4 regions of the Rhizobium sp. UGM030330-04 genome follow, and region 4 is predicted to be linked to each of the others. Evidence: riboswitches for the same ligand, from Rfam matches in the RefSeq annotation. Region 4 holds a riboswitch; each other region holds the start of a gene.
What was found. A riboswitch is a leader RNA that binds a small molecule or an ion and turns the genes downstream of it on or off. The one in region 4 is predicted to bind cobalamin.
Positions count from the first base shown of each region.

Region 1 (4,640 bases), on a different contig from region 4:
AGCGGCCATGGGGCGCTGCATCTCAATATCGATGCGGAGCTGACGATATACGGGCTGGCCGGACTGTTTCTGCTGAAGGCGGCGGCCAGCGCCATCTCCATCGGTTCGAATTTCCGTGGTGGCCTGTTTTTCGCCTCGCTGTTCATGGGCTCGCTGCTTGGCAAGATTTTCGCGCTCTGCGCACCCTATATCGGCTATGGGTCGACATCGCCGATCGTTTATGCCGTGATCGGCATGAGCGCCTTTGCCGCTGCCATTATCGGCGGTCCACTGACGATGACATTTCTGGCGCTGGAGCTGACCGGCGACTTCCAGATCACCGCGCTGGTACTGGCAGCCGTCATCACCACCTCGCTCGTGGTGCGCACCACCTTCGGTTATTCTTTCGCGACCTGGCGTTTTCATCTCCGGGGCGAGAGCATTCGCAGCGCCCATGATATTGGCTGGATCCGCGATCTCACCGTCGGCAGGATGATGCGCGCCGATATCCGCAAGGCCAATGTCAGCATGGGGCTTGCGGCCTTCAAGGAGAAATTCCCGCTCGGTTCGACGCAACGGGTGATCATGACCCATGATGACGGACGTTATGCCGGCATCGTCCTCGTGCCGGAAATCTACGCCGATCCGATGGATCGCGACCCGAGCAAGATCAGCCTCGAAACCTACCTGCAATACAAGAACGACGTGCTGCTGCCGACCATGAATGCCCGTCAGGCGGCCGCCGCCTTCGACGCCACGGAAAGCGAAGCGCTGGTCGTCGTCAATGACAAGATCGAGAACCGCCCGGTCGGCCTGCTCACCGAAAGCCATACGCTCAGGCGCTACAGCGAAGAGCTCGAATTGAGGCGCCGGGAGGCTTCCGGTGAGTTATAAACAAGATTAGAAAAGCACCTTTATTAATTGATATTTATATGAAATTACAAGTCATCAATACGTTCTCCGGATCGAAGAGGCTGACATGGTGCAATCGATAGTCGGTCGCTTTCTGTCGGCAACGGCCGAAACATAAGTTTACGCGCAGCCCGGCGCCGCTTGTCTAATCGTACAAAACCATGTCGCCCAAGGCCGTGCTGTCCTCGTCTGGAAGCGGCGATCCGTAAGTGGCCGCAGCGGTCACCGTTGCATCGATTGCCGGTCTGTTATCGGGGAGCGTCCTTGCGGCAAAAACAGCAAGGACAAGCAGCGCCAGTCTGAAGGCGATGGCGCGGAGAAGGGCTTCGGAGGCGTCCATGGATCGTCGTTCCGGGTCAATAAAACTATGGCGACAATGATCGCCATCCGTGACTCCGCACAATGCGGAAGATACAAGGGAGCCCTTAGGATAATCCGAAGGGTCCCGACTGGAGGGGGCGAATGCGCTTCGACTTGACCGATCTCCGTCTGTTCCTTCACGTGGTCGAGGCGGAAAGTATTACGCAGGGAGCAGACCGCACGGGGATGGCCTTGCCCTCCGCCAGCGCGCGTATCCGCGGCATGGAGGAGATGAGCGGCGTATCGCTTCTCGACCGGGGTGCCCGTGGCGTCAGGGTGACGCCGGCGGGGGAGGCTCTGGCCCACCATGCCCGTATCGTTCTCGGGCAGATGGAACAGATGAGGGGCGATCTCCAGCTTTATGCGCGGGGCCTGCGGGGGCAGGTCCGGATATTCTCGGGGCGGGCGGCAATGGCGCATCTTCCCGGCGCTCTCCGGCAATATCTCGTGGATCACCCGACAATCGACATAGACCTCGAGGAACGCCAGAGCCCCGATGTGGTTGCGGCCGTCGCCGCCGGGCAAGCGGATATCGGCATTGCGGCGGACACGACCGACACGGGAACGCTGGAAACACGGCCTTTCGAGATCGACAGGCTGGTTGTGATCACACCTGCCAGCCATGCACTCGCGGCCCGGAATATGGTGACTTTCGCGGAGCTTCTCGACGAACCTTTTGTCGGTCTGCCTGCGGAAAGCGCGCTTCAGGGGCATCTGGCAATCCATGCGGCGCGTGAAGGCCGGCCGTTCAAACTGCGTATCCGTCTGGATAGTTTCGAGGATATCTGCGCCATGGTCAGCAGCGGCGTCGGGCTCGCCATCGTGCCGGAGGTTTATGCCCGTCGATATCAGGCCGATTTGTCCTTCAAGACCGTCGCGATCTCCGACGTCTGGGCACGCCGTCATCTTCTTATCTGCGCGCGAAGTTTCGCCGGGCTTCCCGTGCATGCCCGAGCCGTGGTCGATTATCTGACGATGGCGAAAGGTCGGGGCTGAGGCCATCCGACATCCGGTCACATCAGTCTCAACAGCCTGTTTCACAAGAGAGAGCCTTGACGACGTCACGTGCCACGTGTTTAACGTTATTTTATAACGTAACATTACCGCAAAGCTTTGTTGCGCAGAAATCAGACTACCCGTGCAGGCGGTTGACAGTGACCGGCGGCAGTGTAGGGTCGCTCCGTCATGGTTCTTCCGCCGCCCGGCGGAAGCTAAGAGGGAATCCGGTTAAATTCCGGAGCTGTCCCGCAACTGTAAGCGGTGAGCCTATCGCCCACGATGTCACTGGCAGCGATGCCGGGAAGACAGGTGAGACGGCCTCGACCCGCAAGCCAGGAGACCTGCCTGACATCATGTAATTCCGTGGTCGGGGGGTGCCATGGGAATGATGGCTGTTTCCGGTCTTTAGCCGGAGACCCTGTCATTTTCGACGCCGCCTCGTGAATGAGGCAATGTGACAGACAGTATCCAACCAACCCAATACGAGCCGTCCGCGCCCGACGCCGTGCTGCTGGTCGCGAAGTCCGCCTTTGCCGCCGCGCCTCATCAGGACATGCAGCGTCTGGCAATGCAGGCTGAAGGGCTTTGCGGCGCAAGGACCGTTCGCATCGCCTTCACGGAACAGGGAACACCGTCACTCCGCGAAGCGCTGCTTAATCTGATCGATGAGGATGTCGGCCATATCCTGATCATTCCACTGATTCTGCCGCTGGAGCCCAGTTTTCACAACTGGATGACGAAGACACTGAAACGATGGCGGGCAGGCGACGTCAGGCCGTGGCCGTCCCTTTCCATAACAGCAAGCCCCACAGCGAGCGGCCTGATGGCGCGTCTGCTTGAAGATCTTGCCGAAACGGCGCAGGCGCTTGACCTCTCTGGGCCTGTTCGCCCGGCTGGCGAGGGATCGCTGGTCCCGGCACAGAAGCGCCGCGTGCTCGTCTGCCAGGGTGGTCCGTGCAATTCGGCGGGTGCGGATGCGATCTGGGGCCATCTGCGCAACCAGCAGGAGCGACAGAAGCTTCGGATTACGGGTGAGGGCACCATGACCGCCAAGTCCACCTGTCTTGGCCCCTGCAACCTTGCGCCCGTCCTGCAGGTCTTTCCCGAGGGCACCTATTATGGCGGCGTCACGGAAGAGGCAGTCGACCGTATCGTTGCCGAACACCTGCTGGGTGGCCGCGTCGTTGACGATTTCGCCTACCACCCGACCGGCCGCAAACAGCGGCTTCGTAATCTGTCCGAATAGCATGAGAGGAAATAGAATGTCGGCAAAGAGCTTTTCACGTCTGGCCGCGGCCGGGCTTGCGGCCCTGATCACGGGTGTGGGCGCCAGCGCTCTCGCCACCGAGCCATTGCGCGTTGGCGCCACCTACATCACGAGCGGCCTCGACCCGGCAAAGGGATCGAACGGCTGGGCGCTCGTCAGCCACGGCGTGGGTGAAAACCTCTTCACCGTCGACCGGGAAGGGCGGCTTGTGCCCGGTCTTGCCGAAAAAGTGGAACGCACCGGCGATCTCAGCTGGACAGTGACGCTGAAACCGGGCCACGCCTTTTCCGATGGTTCGCCTGTAACGGCGGCTGCACTTGCCGCCGGTTTCGACCACACATTTGCGACCAACAAGGCGGCGCTGGCAACGGGTGGAAAGCTGGATTTCAAGGCGGCCGATGACCTGACGCTGATGATTACCACGGAAAAGCCGGTGGCTTTTCTTCAGGCGCTTTTCGCGGAATGGCCGCTGATCGCCTACAAGCCTGCAACCGACGGGAAGGCGCTGTTCACCGGGCCGTATCAGATTGCGGATTTCAAGGCGGATACATCACTGACGCTCACGCCGAACATCCATTTTGCCGATGCGGATGCCCGTTCTCCGGTTGACTTTCGCAGGTTCGGCGATGCGCAAAGCATGACGCTGGCGCTGGAAGCGGGTGAACTGGACCTTGCTTTCGGTCTGCCGTCAGAAGTCGTAAGCCGTCTGAAAACCAATCCGGATCTGACGATCAAGTCTTTCCCTGTCGGTTATCAATATCTCGCTTTCCTGAACACAACGAGGCCGGTTACCGCCGATATCAAGGTACGCCAGGCGCTCGATCTCGGCTTCGATCGCAGGGAACTCGCCGCTGCGATCAATGGCGGTGAACCCGCGACCGGCGCTTATGCCGCCTATTTCCCCTTTGCCGGGAAGGAGCAGCGACAGACTGATCTTGCGAAGGCCGAAGCGCTTCTCGACGAAGCCGGCTGGACGAAAAACGGGGCAGGGAAGCGTGAGAAGGACGGCACGCCGCTTCGCCTTCTCGCCATTACCTATCCGCAGCGCCGGGACCTCGTCACCATGCTGCCGGTGGTCAAGGCGCAGCTTGCCAGAATAGGCATCGAACTCGACACGAAGGTC
Region 1 covers NZ_QKML01000012.1:15,675-20,314, forward strand. Annotated here, with positions in the region: gene N434_RS18085 (chloride channel protein) at 1-873, shown strand, start outside; gene N434_RS18090 (hypothetical protein) at 1,037-1,231, opposite strand; gene N434_RS18095 (LysR family transcriptional regulator) at 1,354-2,247, shown strand; cobalamin riboswitch at 2,420-2,613, shown strand; gene N434_RS18100 ((2Fe-2S) ferredoxin domain-containing protein) at 2,705-3,496, shown strand; gene N434_RS18105 (ABC transporter substrate-binding protein) at 3,513-4,640, shown strand, end outside.
Region 1: it holds a riboswitch for cobalamin, as region 4 does, so the genes downstream of both, N434_RS18100 ((2Fe-2S) ferredoxin domain-containing protein) here and bluB (5,6-dimethylbenzimidazole synthase) in region 4, are expected to answer to the same signal.

Region 2 (4,640 bases), on a different contig from region 4:
CCGGTAAAATCCGGCCTTCGGCAGAGGCTCGGCCTCGATATCCGGCCACGCGCCATCCTTTGCCAGAGCCGCAAGACCAGTTGCAAGGCTGCCCATATTCGCCTTTCCCCCTTCACGGAAAAAGGAAAGGGCAGAGGCCAGTATCTGCCTGTCCACGGTCGAGGCCGCTTCGAGCTTTTCGTCCCTGTCGCTGCATTCGCCCGGCAATAGCAGAAGCTTGATGCCGCGCCGTCGGGCCATCATGGCAAGCTGATCGACACCATAGCGCCATCGATCCGCTCCACCGAGAATCCGGATAAGGATAACGCGGGCGCGCTCCGCCGTCTTTTCGATCCAGAGATCGACCGACATGGGATGCCGAAGCTCGGAGAGGTTGGCGGCGGAGAGCGACGGGAGAACATCGCCAGCCTGCCGCCACGCCCTTTCCAGCCCGGCAAGATCGCTTGCCGAAAAAGACAGCATCACCACATCCGAACGGGGCTGGTTGAGATCAACCGGCTCGATCAGATCGTCCAGGGACGAGGATGTGGTGGCGAGAATATGCATCTAAGGCATTCCCAGTAAAAGTCCGTAGCGGTCAGGCGGCCAGCATCTGCTCGATCTTTTCGCGGTTGATGCCCTTTTCACCAATGATAACGAGCCGGCTGCGGCGTTCCTCACCCGCCGCCCATGGGCGGTCATAATAATGATTGACGCGGCTGCCGACAGCCTGCACCTGCAGGCGCATCGGCTTTGCGGAAACTTCGATGAAACCCTTGATGCGCAGGACATTTTCCGCAGCCGCCGTCTCGGCGATGCGGGCTGCCAGCGCCTCCGGGTCGCTCACGGCCGGCAGGTCGATGACGAAGCTGTCGAAATCGTCGTGTTCATGGTCGAACGCGCCATCGTGATGGGTACGGCGGTTTTCGATATCCTCTTCCACCGCAAGGCCAAGGCCGATCAGCACGGCAGGATCGATGGCGCCATTCGACGCGACAACGATCTTCGCCGCCCTTGGCAGGTGTTCGAGCACATGAGCCTTCGCCTTCTCGAGACCGGCATCGTCAAGAAGATCGGCCTTGGTCAGCACGATAAGATCGGCGCAGGCGACCTGATCCTCGAAAACTTCCTCTACCGGATCATCGTGATCGAGCGCCTCGTCATTGGCCCGCTGGGCGGCAAGTGCTTCCATATCGTGGGCAACCTGTCCCTCGGCAAGGGCTGCGCCATCCACCACGGCCACCACGGCATCCACCGTCACGCGGCTCTTGATCGCCGGCCACTGGAAGGCCTGCACCAGCGGCTTCGGCAGGGCGAGACCCGACGTTTCGATGAGGATATGCTCCACCTTCGGCTGGCGGCTAAGGATTTGTTCGATAGCGGGCTGGAAATCATCCGCCACCGTGCAGCAGATGCAGCCATTGGCCAGTTCGACGATGTTTTCTTCCGGGCAGCTTTCAATACCGCAGCCCTTGAGAATTTCGCCATCGATGCCGATATCGCCGAATTCATTGACGATGATGGCGAGCCGCTTGCCATCCAGCTTTTCGAGCAGGCCGCGCAGCAGCGTGGTTTTTCCGGCCCCCAGAAAGCCGGTGACGATGGTGCAGGGAACGCGGTCCAGAAGGGTGCTCATAATCTCTCCTCGGTAAAATCGAATGGGGGAATGCGCGCCACCATGCCGCGCTTTAACGGTTCGGGGCGGCCGCGCCAGGGCATCAGGCCATCGGGGGCGGCGGCCAGCAGCCTTGCGCCAGTCAGCAGGTCTTCAGCGTCACCGGGTGTCAGGCCGCCGAACACATAGGACCAGCCATCGGCGCTGCGCAGAACGGCGCTGAGGCCACGCTTGCAATTGGCGAGGCAATTGACGGAACGGACGGCAATTCCGAATTCCTCCGCCTTCGCGATGGTGGCATCGGCAAGACGCGAACCGGGACGCGGTTCGGCATTCGGATCGGCGTCATCGCGACAGCTTCGGCAAACGAAGACAGTCACGCCGGATGCTGTTTCATCCTGTGTGTTTCCGCCTGCGCCTGCAGATGTCGCTGAAATATCCAAACCGTCCCGCTTCCCGCGCCATTAAAAAAATATTCGGGGGTGCGGATATCGAAAACGGCACGCGGACAGGCGCAAACCGGCTGTTCGATCTGACCGACTGACCGGAGCACCCCGCCCGGCAGACGTTTTTTCCTGAAACGGCAGGTCTCCTGGCTTGCGGCTCGATCAACACCCGGACACCGCCTTCCCGAACCCATCTTCAAAGGTCCAGTGGCTTTACGGTGCGGGCTTACCGCTTACAGTTGCGGGGGCAGCCACGGAGTAACCCATTTTCCGGGTGGAACCGTGTTCCCTCTTAGCTTTTCCCGTTGCCGGGAAAAGACCGTCAGTTCGTTACCCTTAGGCCGAACGGACGTAAGGGTCAATGCCGGGGGCCTGCGGCCGGCACATTGCCGGGTGCGGCAAATTGGGTATAGTCGCCGCTCCGAATGGCGGGCACACCGGTTCCCGCGCAGCTGGATAAGAAGGAACATGCGATGACACGCGACATCAGCGACAGCGAAGCCGAACGCCACCGGCAGAAAATGGTCAACCGCAAGACGGTACAGGATGCCGAAGTCGCGGCAAAAACCATCGAAAAAGGCCTGCTGATGGTCAATACCGGCCCCGGCAAGGGCAAGTCCACGGCTGCTTTCGGCCTTGCGCTACGCATGCTCGGCACCGGGCGGCGGGTCGGCGTCGTGCAGTTCATCAAGGGCGCATGGTCGACGGGCGAACAGCAGGCCCTGACGCTGTTCGGCGACAAGGTTGTCTGGCGCACCATGGGCGAGGGTTTCACGTGGGACACGCAGGATCTGAAGCGCGATGTTGCCGCAGCCACGAAGGCCTGGGAAGAAGCCAAGGCCCTGATGGCCGACGAAACCATCGGCCTCCTGATCCTCGACGAACTGAACATCGCGCTACGTTACGACTACCTGCCGCTGGAAGACGTCGTTGAAACCCTGTCCAGTCGCAGGCCCGATCTGCATGTCATCGTCACCGGTCGCAATGCCAAGCAACCACTGATCGACGCCGCCGATATGGTGACGGAGATGACGCTGGTGAAACATCACTTCAAGGCGGGTGTGAAGGCGCAGGCCGGGATAGAATTCTGACATGACCGCGCGGGTGCTGATGTTTCAGGGAACCGGCTCGGATGTCGGCAAATCGCTGATGGTGGCTGGCCTTGCCCGGGCCTTCACCCGGCGCGGCCTGTCCGTCATGCCGTTCAAGCCACAGAACATGTCTAACAACGCGGCGGTGACCGCCGATGGCGGCGAGATCGGCCGTGCGCAGGCGTTGCAGGCACGGGCGGCGGGTGTACCGCTCTCGGTTCACATGAACCCGGTACTCCTGAAACCCCAGAGCGAAACCGGCGCACAGGTGGTGGTGCAGGGCAAGATCGTCGGCAATGCCAGAGCGGCCGATTATCAGCATATGAAGGCCGGGCTGATGCCGCGCGTGCTGGAGAGCTTTGAACACCTGAAACAACAGGCCGATCTGGTGCTGGTGGAAGGGGCGGGCAGCGCGTCTGAAATCAACCTGCGCGCCAATGACATCGCCAATATGGGTTTCGCCCGCGCAGCCGATGCCCCCGTCATCCTGATCGGCGATATCGACCGGGGCGGCGTCATCGCCAGCCTTGTCGGCACCAAAACCGTGCTCGAAAACGATGATGCGACAATGATCGCGGGCTTCATCGTCAACCGTTTTCGCGGCGATCCCGCACTGTTTTCCGATGGCATGCGGATGATTGCGGAAAAGACCGGCTGGGCTTCCATAGGGCTTCTGCCGCATTTTTCCGACGCCGCGAAACTGCCCGCAGAGGATGCGCTCGGACTATCCGGCCCGGCACAGCAAAAAGCCGGTGCAAAAATCCGCGTCGCCGTGCCAATCCTGCCGCATATTTCCAATTTCGATGATCTCGATCCCCTCGACATGGAACCGGATGTGGAGCTGATCCGCATACGGCCGGGCGAGACAATTCCAGCCGATTGCCGGCTGGTGCTGCTTTGCGGCTCGAAATCCACCATCGCCGATCTCGCCGTGCTCAAAGATGCGGGTCTCGATATCGATATAAAGGCCCATGCCCGGCGCGGCGGTTATGTTCTCGGGCTTTGCGGCGGATACCAGATGCTTGGAAAAACCGTTGCCGATCCCGAGGGCATCGAAGGACCGCCGGCGACGGTTGCCGGGCTTGGTCTGCTGGATGTCGACACGGTTCTGACCGGAGACAAGCGACTGGTCTCCGTGAGCGGAGCGACTTTCGATGGCGTTGATTTATCCGGCTATGAAATGCATGTCGGTGAAACCAGAAGCGCTGGAAACAGCCAGCCGTTTTCGATAGTCAACGGACATGCCGATGGAGCGTTATCGCCGGACGGCCGCGTCTTCGGCACCTATATTCACGGTCTTTTCGCGGATGATCACCAGCGCAGCGCCTGGCTGAAGCGGCTTGGCGGCCAGCGTTCGGAACTGAATTATGATGCGCAGGTGGAGGCCGTCCTTGATCGTCTTGCCGCACACATGGAGCAGCATCTCGATCTCGACAGGCTGCTTGCTATAGCGCGATGAGGATTGCCAGAAGACCAAACAGGCCGATCAGCAACCCGTCGGCGATCCGT
Region 2 covers NZ_QKML01000003.1:85,886-90,525, reverse strand. Annotated here, with positions in the region: gene cobN (cobaltochelatase subunit CobN) at 1-546, opposite strand, end outside; gene cobW (cobalamin biosynthesis protein CobW) at 578-1,615, opposite strand; gene N434_RS05605 (DUF1636 family protein) at 1,612-2,037, opposite strand; gene N434_RS25710 (hypothetical protein) at 1,980-2,138, shown strand; cobalamin riboswitch at 2,160-2,379, opposite strand; gene cobO (cob(I)yrinic acid a,c-diamide adenosyltransferase) at 2,514-3,131, shown strand; gene N434_RS05595 (cobyric acid synthase) at 3,133-4,590, shown strand; gene cbiB (adenosylcobinamide-phosphate synthase CbiB) at 4,577-4,640, opposite strand, start outside.
Region 2: it holds a riboswitch for cobalamin, as region 4 does, so the genes downstream of both, N434_RS05605 (DUF1636 family protein) here and bluB (5,6-dimethylbenzimidazole synthase) in region 4, are expected to answer to the same signal.

Region 3 (4,640 bases), on a different contig from region 4:
GGCATGGTCGGCGCGCTTCTTCTGATCTGGATCGGATTTCATATCCTGTCCGGCGGCCTGTTCCTGACGCCGCGAAACCTCTGGAACCTCTCGGTGCAGACCGCCTCCGTCGCTGTCATGGCAACCGGCATGGTGCTTGTTATCGTTACCCGCAATATCGATCTGTCGGTTGGGTCGATCCTCGGTTTTTCCGGCATGATCATGGGTGTCATGCAGGCGGAAATCCTGCCGCAGATACTCGGTTTCGAACATTGGGCCACATGGATCGTCACGCTTCTCACCGGCATTCTCGTTGGCGGCGCGATCGGCATGTTGCAGGGCTCCATCGTCGCCTTCCTCAACGTGCCGTCCTTCATCGTCACGCTTGGTGGCCTGCTGGTCTGGCGCGGCGGCACGTGGTTCATCACCAGCGGCCGCACCGTGGCGCCGATGGATTCCACCTTCCGCCTGATGGGCGGCGGCACCAGCGGTTCGATCGGTGCGACATGGAGCTGGATCGCGGCCGTCGTCGCCTGCATCGCCATTGTGGCGGCCATCCTCAATTCCCGCCACCAGCGCCGCCGCTTCGGCTTTCCATTGCGGCCCGTCTGGGCGGAATATTTTCTGGTGGCGCTCGGCTGCCTCGTCGTCATCGGCTTCGTAACCGTGGTCAACAGCTACCCATGGCCGGTCAACATCGCCCGCAACTATGCCGATGCCAATGGTATCGCCTGGCCTGAAGGCGGTCTGTTCATTTCGCACGGCATCGCCATTCCGGTGCTGATGGCGCTTGCCGTCGGTGCGGTCATGACCTTTATCGCCACACGGCTGCGTTTCGGGCGTTATGTCTTCGCCATCGGCGGCAATCCGGAAGCAGCCGAACTCGCCGGCATCAAGACCCGCTGGGTGACGGTAAAGATCTTCACGCTGATGGGCGTTCTGTGCGCCATCGCCGCAGCCATCTCCACCGCCCGCCTCAACGCGGCCACCAATGCCCAGGGCGAACTGGACGAGCTTTATACCATCGCGGCGGCCGTCATCGGCGGCACCTCGCTTGCCGGCGGTGTCGGCACCATAGCGGGCGCGATGCTCGGCGCGCTCGTCATGCAATCGCTGCAATCCGGCATGGTGCTGGTGGGCATCGATACGCCCTTCCAGCGCATCGTCGTCGGTGTGGTCCTGGTCGTCGCCGTCTGGCTCGACACCATCTACCGCGCCCGCGCCAAGTAAGAACCGAGGAGAACTCCTATGACCGACCAAGTCACGCCCCTCGTGGAAATGCGCAATATTTCCATTTCCTTCGGCGGCATCCATGCGGTGGAAAACGCCTCTGTCGATCTTTTCCCCGGTGAGGTGGTCGCCCTTCTCGGCCACAACGGCGCGGGTAAATCGACCCTTATCAAGATTCTTTCCGGCGCTTACCGGCGCGATGGCGGCGATATCCTCATCAATGGCGAGGATGCCGATATCCGCAATCCCCGCGACGCCAAGAAATACGGTATCGAGACCATCTACCAGACGCTTGCCGTGGCCGATAATGTCGATGCGGCCGCCAATCTTTATCTCGGCCGCGAGCTGAAGACGAAATGGGGCACGCTTGACGATGTCGCCATGGAGGCTTCCGCCCGCGAGGTGATGGGGCGTCTCAACCCGAATTTCCGGCGGTTCAAGGAACCGGTGAAGGCACTGTCCGGCGGCCAGCGGCAATCCGTCGCCATTGCCCGCGCCATTCTGTTCGATGCCCGCATCCTCATCATGGACGAGCCGACCGCCGCACTCGGGCCGCAGGAAACGGCGCAGGTGGGCGATCTGGTCAAGGAGCTGAAGCGGCAGGGCATCGGCATCTTCCTCATCAGCCACGATATTCACGACGTTTTCGATCTGGCCGACAGGGTCTTCGTGATGAAGAACGGCAAGGTGGTGGGCCATGCCCGCACGCAGGATGTCACCAAGGACGAGGTGCTTGGCATGATCATTCTGGGCAAGGTGCCGGCGGGTGCTGTGCCAGGCCCCGGTGCGGTCGTATCCTGAATTCAGAGAAATAAAGATATAAAGATTTCTTTATGTCTATTGACATTGTGGCGCCCGTGGTGAGAAATGCGGGTGTCATGGTTCTCCGGGCTTGTTTGTTCGATCCCGGAGCTAAGAGGGAATACGGTGCGCCGACGATCGGCAAGACCGGAGCTGCCCCCGCAACTGTAAGCGGCGAGCCTTTGTCCAACATGTCACTGGGATAAACCCCGGGAAGACGGGCAAAGGCGACGACCCGTAAGCCAGGAGACCTGCCAGGACAAAATAACGTCCACGGGCGGGGTGTCCCGGTGGTTGCTGCAATGGTCCGGCACAGGCCGGGCCTGCACGCGTCCGCTTTACCCATGCCCCCACAACCAAATGGGGTATGACAATGCCAGACAAGACCATTCCAGTCGCATCGCTCGGTTTTCCGAGGATCGGACGCCATCGCGAACTGAAGTTCGCGCTTGAAGGCTTCTGGTCCGGCAAGATTTCCGAGACGGAACTGCTCGAAACCGCTGCCCGGCTGCGCGCCGAAAACTGGGCGCTTCAGCAGCAAAAGGGGATTACCCATATCCCCTCCAATGATTTCTCCCTCTACGACCATGTTCTTGATACGGCCGTGATGGTGGGTGCCATTCCCTCGGTTTACGAATGGACGGGTGGAGATGTCTCCCTGTCGACCTATTTCGCCATGGCGCGCGGCAGCCAGAGCGAGGCCCATGCGGATTGCGGCCATGCTCACGGGCAAAATACCCGTCACGGTCGGGGCGTTCCGGCGCTGGAAATGACCAAGTGGTTCGATACGAATTATCATTACATGGTGCCGGAGGTTTCCGGGGATCAGCATTTCGTGCTCACCTCGCAAAAGCCCGTCGAGCATTTCCTTGAGGCGAAGGCGCTTGGTATTCACACTCGTCCCGTTATCCTCGGACCGGTCACCTTCCTGAAGCTCGCCAAGGCGCGGGAGGCCGCGTTCAAGCCGCTCGATCTGCTGGCGAAGCTGCTGCCGGTTTATGCAGAATTGCTGCGCCGCCTGCAGGCCGCCGGTGCCGACTGGGTGCAGATTGACGAACCGGTTGCGGTGCTGGATCTTTCCGAAGGTGAGCGCCATGCGCTTGCCGTCGCCTATCAGGCCCTGTCGAAAGCCGCGCCGGACCTGAAAATCCTGCTCGCCACCTATTTCGGTGGGCTCGAGGACAATCTCGAAGCTGTCACGGTGCTGCCGGTTGCGGGCCTTCATGTGGATCTGGTGCGAGCACCCGGCGCATTCGAGGCGGTGTTGAAGGCGTTGCCCGCCGGCCGGGTCCTCTCCCTCGGCGTTATTGATGGTCGCAACATCTGGCGTGCCGATCTTGCCGCAATCGTCACGCGGCTGGAGGTGGCCATTGCCGCGCGGGGTCTGGAAGCGTTTCAAATCGCGCCTTCCTGCTCGCTGCTGCATGTTCCGGTCGATCTCGAACTGGAAACCGGCCTCGACGCCGATCTGAAAAGCTGGCTTTCCTTCGCCACCCAGAAGCTCGATGAGCTTGCCACACTTGGCAAGGCTCTAGGTGAGGGCAAGGCCACTGTTGCGGCGGAACTGGAGGCTGCCTCGAAAGCGGTTGCCGCACGCGCATCCTCACCAAAGGTGACGGATGCCACCGTGCAAAAGCGTATCGCAACGATTGGCGAGGCCGACAGGAAACGGGTGAGCCCATTTGCCGAGCGCCAGAAGGTGCAGTCACAGGCCATTGCGCTGCCGCTTTTCCCGACGACGACCATCGGTTCCTTCCCGCAGACGCCAGAGGTGCGCAAGGCCCGCTCCGCACATTCGAAGGGGGCGCTGACCGATGCGCAATACGAAGGTTTCCTGCAGAAGGAAACCGAAGCGACCATTCGCTGGCAGGAGGAAATCGGCCTTGATGTTCTCGTCCACGGTGAGTTTGAACGCAACGACATGGTGCAATATTTCGGTGAACAGCTTTCCGGCTTCGCCTTCACCCGGCATGCATGGGTGCAGAGTTACGGCTCGCGTTACGTCCGCCCGCCGATCATCTTTGGTGATGTGGCGCGGCCGAAACCCATGACGGTTCGCTGGTGGGAATATTCGCAGTCACTCACTGATAAGCCCGTCAAGGGCATGTTGACCGGCCCGGTGACGATCCTCAACTGGTCGTTCGTCCGCGATGATATCGCAAGAAGCCTGACGTGCCGCCAGATCGCGCTCGCCATTCGCGATGAGGTCAATGATCTCGAGGCTGCCGGTGCGCAGATGATCCAGATCGACGAGGCAGCTCTTCGTGAAGGTTTACCGCTGCGCCACCGGGACTGGCAGGATTATCTTGGCTGGGCCGTGGAGTGCTTCCGCATTTGCTCGAGCGGCGTGGACGACCGGACGCAGGTGCACACCCATATGTGCTATTCCGAATTCAACCAGATCATCGACGCGATCGCGGCGATGGACGCCGACGTGATCTCCATCGAGACGTCACGCTCGAAGATGGAACTGCTGGATGCCTTCCGGACCTACAAATATCCGAACCAGATCGGCCCCGGCGTTTACGACATCCATTCGCCACGCGTGCCGGCCGTGGGCGAGATGGTCGATCTTCTGGTGCTGGCGCGGCAACGGCTTGACGACCGGCAACTCTGGATCAATCCCGATT
Region 3 covers NZ_QKML01000006.1:62,165-66,804, forward strand. Annotated here, with positions in the region: gene N434_RS10880 (sugar ABC transporter permease) at 1-1,209, shown strand, start outside; gene N434_RS10885 (ATP-binding cassette domain-containing protein) at 1,228-2,010, shown strand; cobalamin riboswitch at 2,072-2,283, shown strand; gene metE (5-methyltetrahydropteroyltriglutamate--homocysteine S-methyltransferase) at 2,384-4,640, shown strand, end outside.
Region 3: it holds a riboswitch for cobalamin, as region 4 does, so the genes downstream of both, metE (5-methyltetrahydropteroyltriglutamate--homocysteine S-methyltransferase) here and bluB (5,6-dimethylbenzimidazole synthase) in region 4, are expected to answer to the same signal.

Region 4 (4,640 bases):
CCGCACGCGCGGCACCATTTTGATGGCCGTCTCGAACAAGTTCGGCTCGATGGTGGTGACGACGGGCAACAAGTCGGAAATGTCGGTGGGTTACGCCACGCTTTATGGCGACATGAATGGTGGTTTCAACCCCATCAAGGACCTCTACAAGATGCAGGTCTATGCCATTTCCAGCTGGCGCAACGCCCATGTGCCGCCGGGCGCGCTCGGCCCTTCCGGCGAGGTCATCCCCGCCAATATCATTTCCAAGGCGCCATCGGCCGAATTGCGACCCAACCAGACCGACCAGGATTCGCTGCCGCCTTATCCGGTGCTGGACGATATTCTGGAATGCCTTGTCGAGAAGGAAATGTCGGTCGAGGAAATTCTGGCGCGAGGCCATGATGTGGCAACCGTGCACCGGGTGGAGCATCTGCTCTATCTCGCCGAATACAAGCGCCGGCAATCGGCTCCGGGTGTGAAGATCACCAAGAAGAACTTTGGGCGTGACCGGCGTTATCCGATCACCAACCGGTTCCGGGATCGGTGATTAAGGCGGTTTCCGGAAGGGGGCCTTTAACGCCGGTCCTGTGTCATCCAGAGTAATTGTCTGTAAGGCGGCGCGGCAAGTTTCTTCTCCCCGCTGGGGAGAAGGTGGCCCGAAGGGTCGGATGAGGGGGCAACGTTGCCGTACCTCACGATCCTTGCCCCCTCATCCCGCTGCCGCGACCTTCTCCCCATCGGGGAGAAGAAACAAGCGGCATGCGCTCGGTCCACGATGGGGGTTCATGAATGGCGCAGAGAAAACCCCGCGCCACTCTTCACTCACCTCAAATAACCTGCCCCACATCGATGCGGTTGCCGTCAGGATCTTCAAACACGAAGGCCCTGAGGCCATAATCCTTGTCCTGCAGGGCCTTGATGATGCGCAGCCCATGGCTTTTGCAAATCTCATGCAGCGTATCGACATCGCTGACCAGCATATGCGCCACGTTGAAGGGCGCTGCCTTGTGGGTGGGCTGCAATGTCAGGTGCAATTCGGCATTGCCCTGTTTGAGGATCATGAAGCCGACGGGGTTGCCGTTTTCGAAGGTTTTTGTGAAGCCCAGCACACCGACATAAAAGTCATGGGCCTTTTCGATATTCTTGACAGGAAGCATTGCGGCGATCCGCCCGAAGCGGATGCCGTGATCGGCGATGGTATTCATCGCGGAACCTCGGATCTGGGAGAAACGGGAAGGGTTACGGGCGGTGCCGGAACGCTGGCGTTTTTTCCGATTTGAATTTGCAGGACGGTGCCTGCGGCCATAGGATCATAATCACCATGGCGGCGAAAGCAAACGGAATGTCTGCGTCTGCCAAGGGTTCGTCCAGACTATCGACAGCCCCGGGAGGCAGCATGCGCAGTTCCATCGAAATCTTCAACATCCGCACCCGGCAGATGCGGGTGGTGTGGCAGACGCCGGAGCTGTTCGAAGCGCCGAACTGGTCGCCGGATGGCAAATATCTGCTGTTGAACAGCGAGGGGTTGCTCTATCGCCTGTCTCCATCCGGTGATGCTTCACCGGAGAAGGTCGATACCGGTTTTGCGACGCAATGCAACAACGACCACGGCATTTCGCCTGATGGTTCGCTTTATGCCATTTCCGACAAGGTGGAATTCGGCAAGAGCGCCATTTATCTTCTGCCATCGGCGGGCGGTGCGCCAAGGCTGATGACGAAAAACCTTCCTTCCTACTGGCATGGCTGGGCGCCGAACGGCAAGAGTTTCGCCTATTGCGGCATTCGCGATCAGGTCTTCGACATCTATTCCATGGATATCGACAGCGGTATCGAGACGCGCCTGACCCATGGCGAGGGCCGCAACGACGGGCCGGATTATTCGCCCGATGGTGCGTGGGTCTATTTCAATTCCAGCCGCACCGGACTGATGCAGATCTGGCGGGTGCGGGTGGATGGCTCCGCTGTGGAGCGCATTACCGACAGTTCCTATGGTGACTGGTTTCCGCACCCGTCTCCCAAAGGTGACAAGGTGGTGTTCGTCTCCTATGACGGCGACGTTTTCGACCATCCGCGTGATCTCGATGTGCGCGTGCGGCTGATGGATATGGATGGCGGTAATGTCGAAACGCTGTTTGCGCTTTTCGGCGGCCAGGGCACGATGAACTCGCCCAACTGGTCGCCGGACGGTGATGAGTTCGCTTATGTGCGTTATTTCCCAGTGGGGTAATGTGATTGCGGTTTCGTCAAGGTCACATTGCCGCACCGCCTTAGCGATACTTGCATTCGCAAGTCTTCTTGATCATAAGTTTCCTCGTCAGGTGCCCGCCCTTGTGGCGGGAGAATCGGGAATCCGGTGAAAGACCGGAACGTGCCCAGCGCTGTGAGGCGGATGCTCTTTTCACAAGCCACTGAAGTCATTCGGGAAGGCGAAGAGGGCGGATGAAGCCGAGTCAGAAGACCGGCCTGACAGGATAGACCGAACCGCGCGGACGGCGGCAGGTTGCTGAAGAGGCGCGTCGTGCATGCGAAAACCGGCATGGTTTCGGCATCCGCGCGCCCGCATTGTTGGGGTTAAACGATGCCGACCGACCCGTCCGCTGGTAATCCATTGCAAGCCAGCCCATTCGATCATGCGCTTTCGCCCGCCCAGCCGTTCTCCGGTGCGGAGCGGGAGGCGATCTACCGCGCCATCGAGACACGCCGCGATGTGCGCGACCAGTTCCTGCCTGATCCGCTGCCGGATGAGCTTGTCGAGCGTCTCCTGAAGGCGGCGCATTCGGCTCCCTCTGTCGGTTTCATGCAGCCGTGGAATTTCACGCTCGTCACCGATGGCGCCGTGCGCCAGGCCGCCTTTGTGGCCTTCAGCCGGGCCAATGAGGAGGCGGCGGCGATGTTTGCGGGCGAGCGGCAGGCGCTTTATCGCAGTCTCAAGCTCGAAGGCATCCGCAAGGCGCCGCTCAGCATCTGCGTCACCTGCGATCCCACACGCGGCGGTAAAGTGGTGCTGGGGCGCACCCACAATCCGCGCACGGATGTCTATTCCACCGTCTGCGCCATCCAGAACCTCTGGCTCGCCGCCCGCGCCGAAGGCGTCGGCGTCGGCTGGGTCAGTATTTTCCACGACAGCGATATTCGCGCCATTCTCGATATTCCCGAGCATATCGAAATTGTCGCCTGGCTGTGCCTTGGCCGGGTCAACGAACTTTATACCGAACCGGAACTGGCGGTGAAGGGCTGGCGCCAGCGTGTGCCGCTGGAGGAACTGGTGTTTCGCAACCGCTGGGGTGGGCGGTAAGAAATGTGATGCGCATAGCGTCGCCTCTCGTTTCACAACGCACGTTTGGGCATGATGGCGGAGGAGAGGAAACGCTGCTTTTTGACGCAGCAGCGGCCGCGCGTTTCTTCTCCCCGGCCGGGGAGAAGGTGGCCCGAAGGGTCGGATGAGGGGGCTAGCTCTCGGTATATCTCTACCCTCGCTCCCTCATTCCGCTGCAGCGGACTTCTCCCCCTCGGGGAGAAGAAACAAGGGGTGGGCGCTCGCCCCGTTGCGCGGGCGGAAGAGATTTCACTGCTGTGGCTGAATGCCTTTCAGAGCCGGGTTCTTCAGGTCGATCCGGCCCGTCTGGTCAGGCAGGAATTTCGGGCCGATGACGCGCACCCTGGTGTCGTTCGGATCATAGTCGCGTTCAGGAACGGGTTGCTCCGGCGGCTTTGCGGCCTGCTGTTCAGCGGGTTTCCGGGGCTTGTCACCTTGCGGTGATGGAATTCTGGTGATGCCGGAATAGGGCTTTTCGGATTCCGGCCGGGCGGCCTCTTCCTGCTTCTGCATGTCCTCGTGATAGGCGGCCATATTGCAGGCGCAGCCCGGCGCCTTTGCCGAGGCGTTCCTGTAGGCAAAGGCGGTTGGCAGGTCCTTGTAGGGTTTGCCGGTTTCGGCGGAGACCATGTCGGCGGTTTCCTGATCCGTCATGGAGTGAAAATAAAGCTCGGTCTGTGTGCCCGGGCACATTTTCTGGCACTGCTCCGCCTGGGCGCGGAAATCGAGCGGCGAAGCGTTGGAGGCGATCGGGAAAAACGAGCCGTCGCAGGTGCGCACGCAGAGTGTGCGAAGCCCGCCCTCGGCGGCGGCGTTGGGGTAGGGCGATAGCCCCGCCTGTCCCGGCTCACCACCGTTCTGCCGGAAGGCATCGGGATAACGCGTCACATCGGGCGCAGGCGACACTTGCGGGTTGATATCCTCTGCGGGGCTGCAGCCATTGGCATCGAGGGCCGCGAGAATGCGCTGGCGCCTGATGTCGCCGTCGTCACTGCGCGCGGCCGCCATGGCATCGTCGCGGTCGCGGATGATGGCGTCGCGTTCGGCTTCGGCATCCGCCAGCGCATCGCCGATCTCGGTGCAGAGGCCGGCATTGGGGTTGCCGTAGACAACGACGCTGCCGGATGAGCAGCCATAGCCGCGCAGGTCGTTCCTGATCTTGCGGATGACGATGTTCTGGCGGGCGAGCGCATTGGCGTAACGCCGAACCTCGGCCGTATTGCCGATGACACGTGGCGGTTCGCGCAATTGCGCATAAAGCGTATCGCAGACCTGATCCGCGAAAGCGGCGGCCGGGGCGAGGAAAACAAGGGGAAGCAGGAGGCCGATGATGCGGCTGCGC
Region 4 covers NZ_QKML01000004.1:282,411-287,050, forward strand. Annotated here, with positions in the region: gene N434_RS08430 (NAD+ synthase) at 1-529, shown strand, start outside; gene N434_RS08435 (glyoxalase superfamily protein) at 810-1,187, opposite strand; gene N434_RS08440 (TolB family protein) at 1,379-2,209, shown strand; cobalamin riboswitch at 2,282-2,463, shown strand; gene bluB (5,6-dimethylbenzimidazole synthase) at 2,561-3,277, shown strand; gene N434_RS08450 (DUF2865 domain-containing protein) at 3,548-4,640, opposite strand, start outside.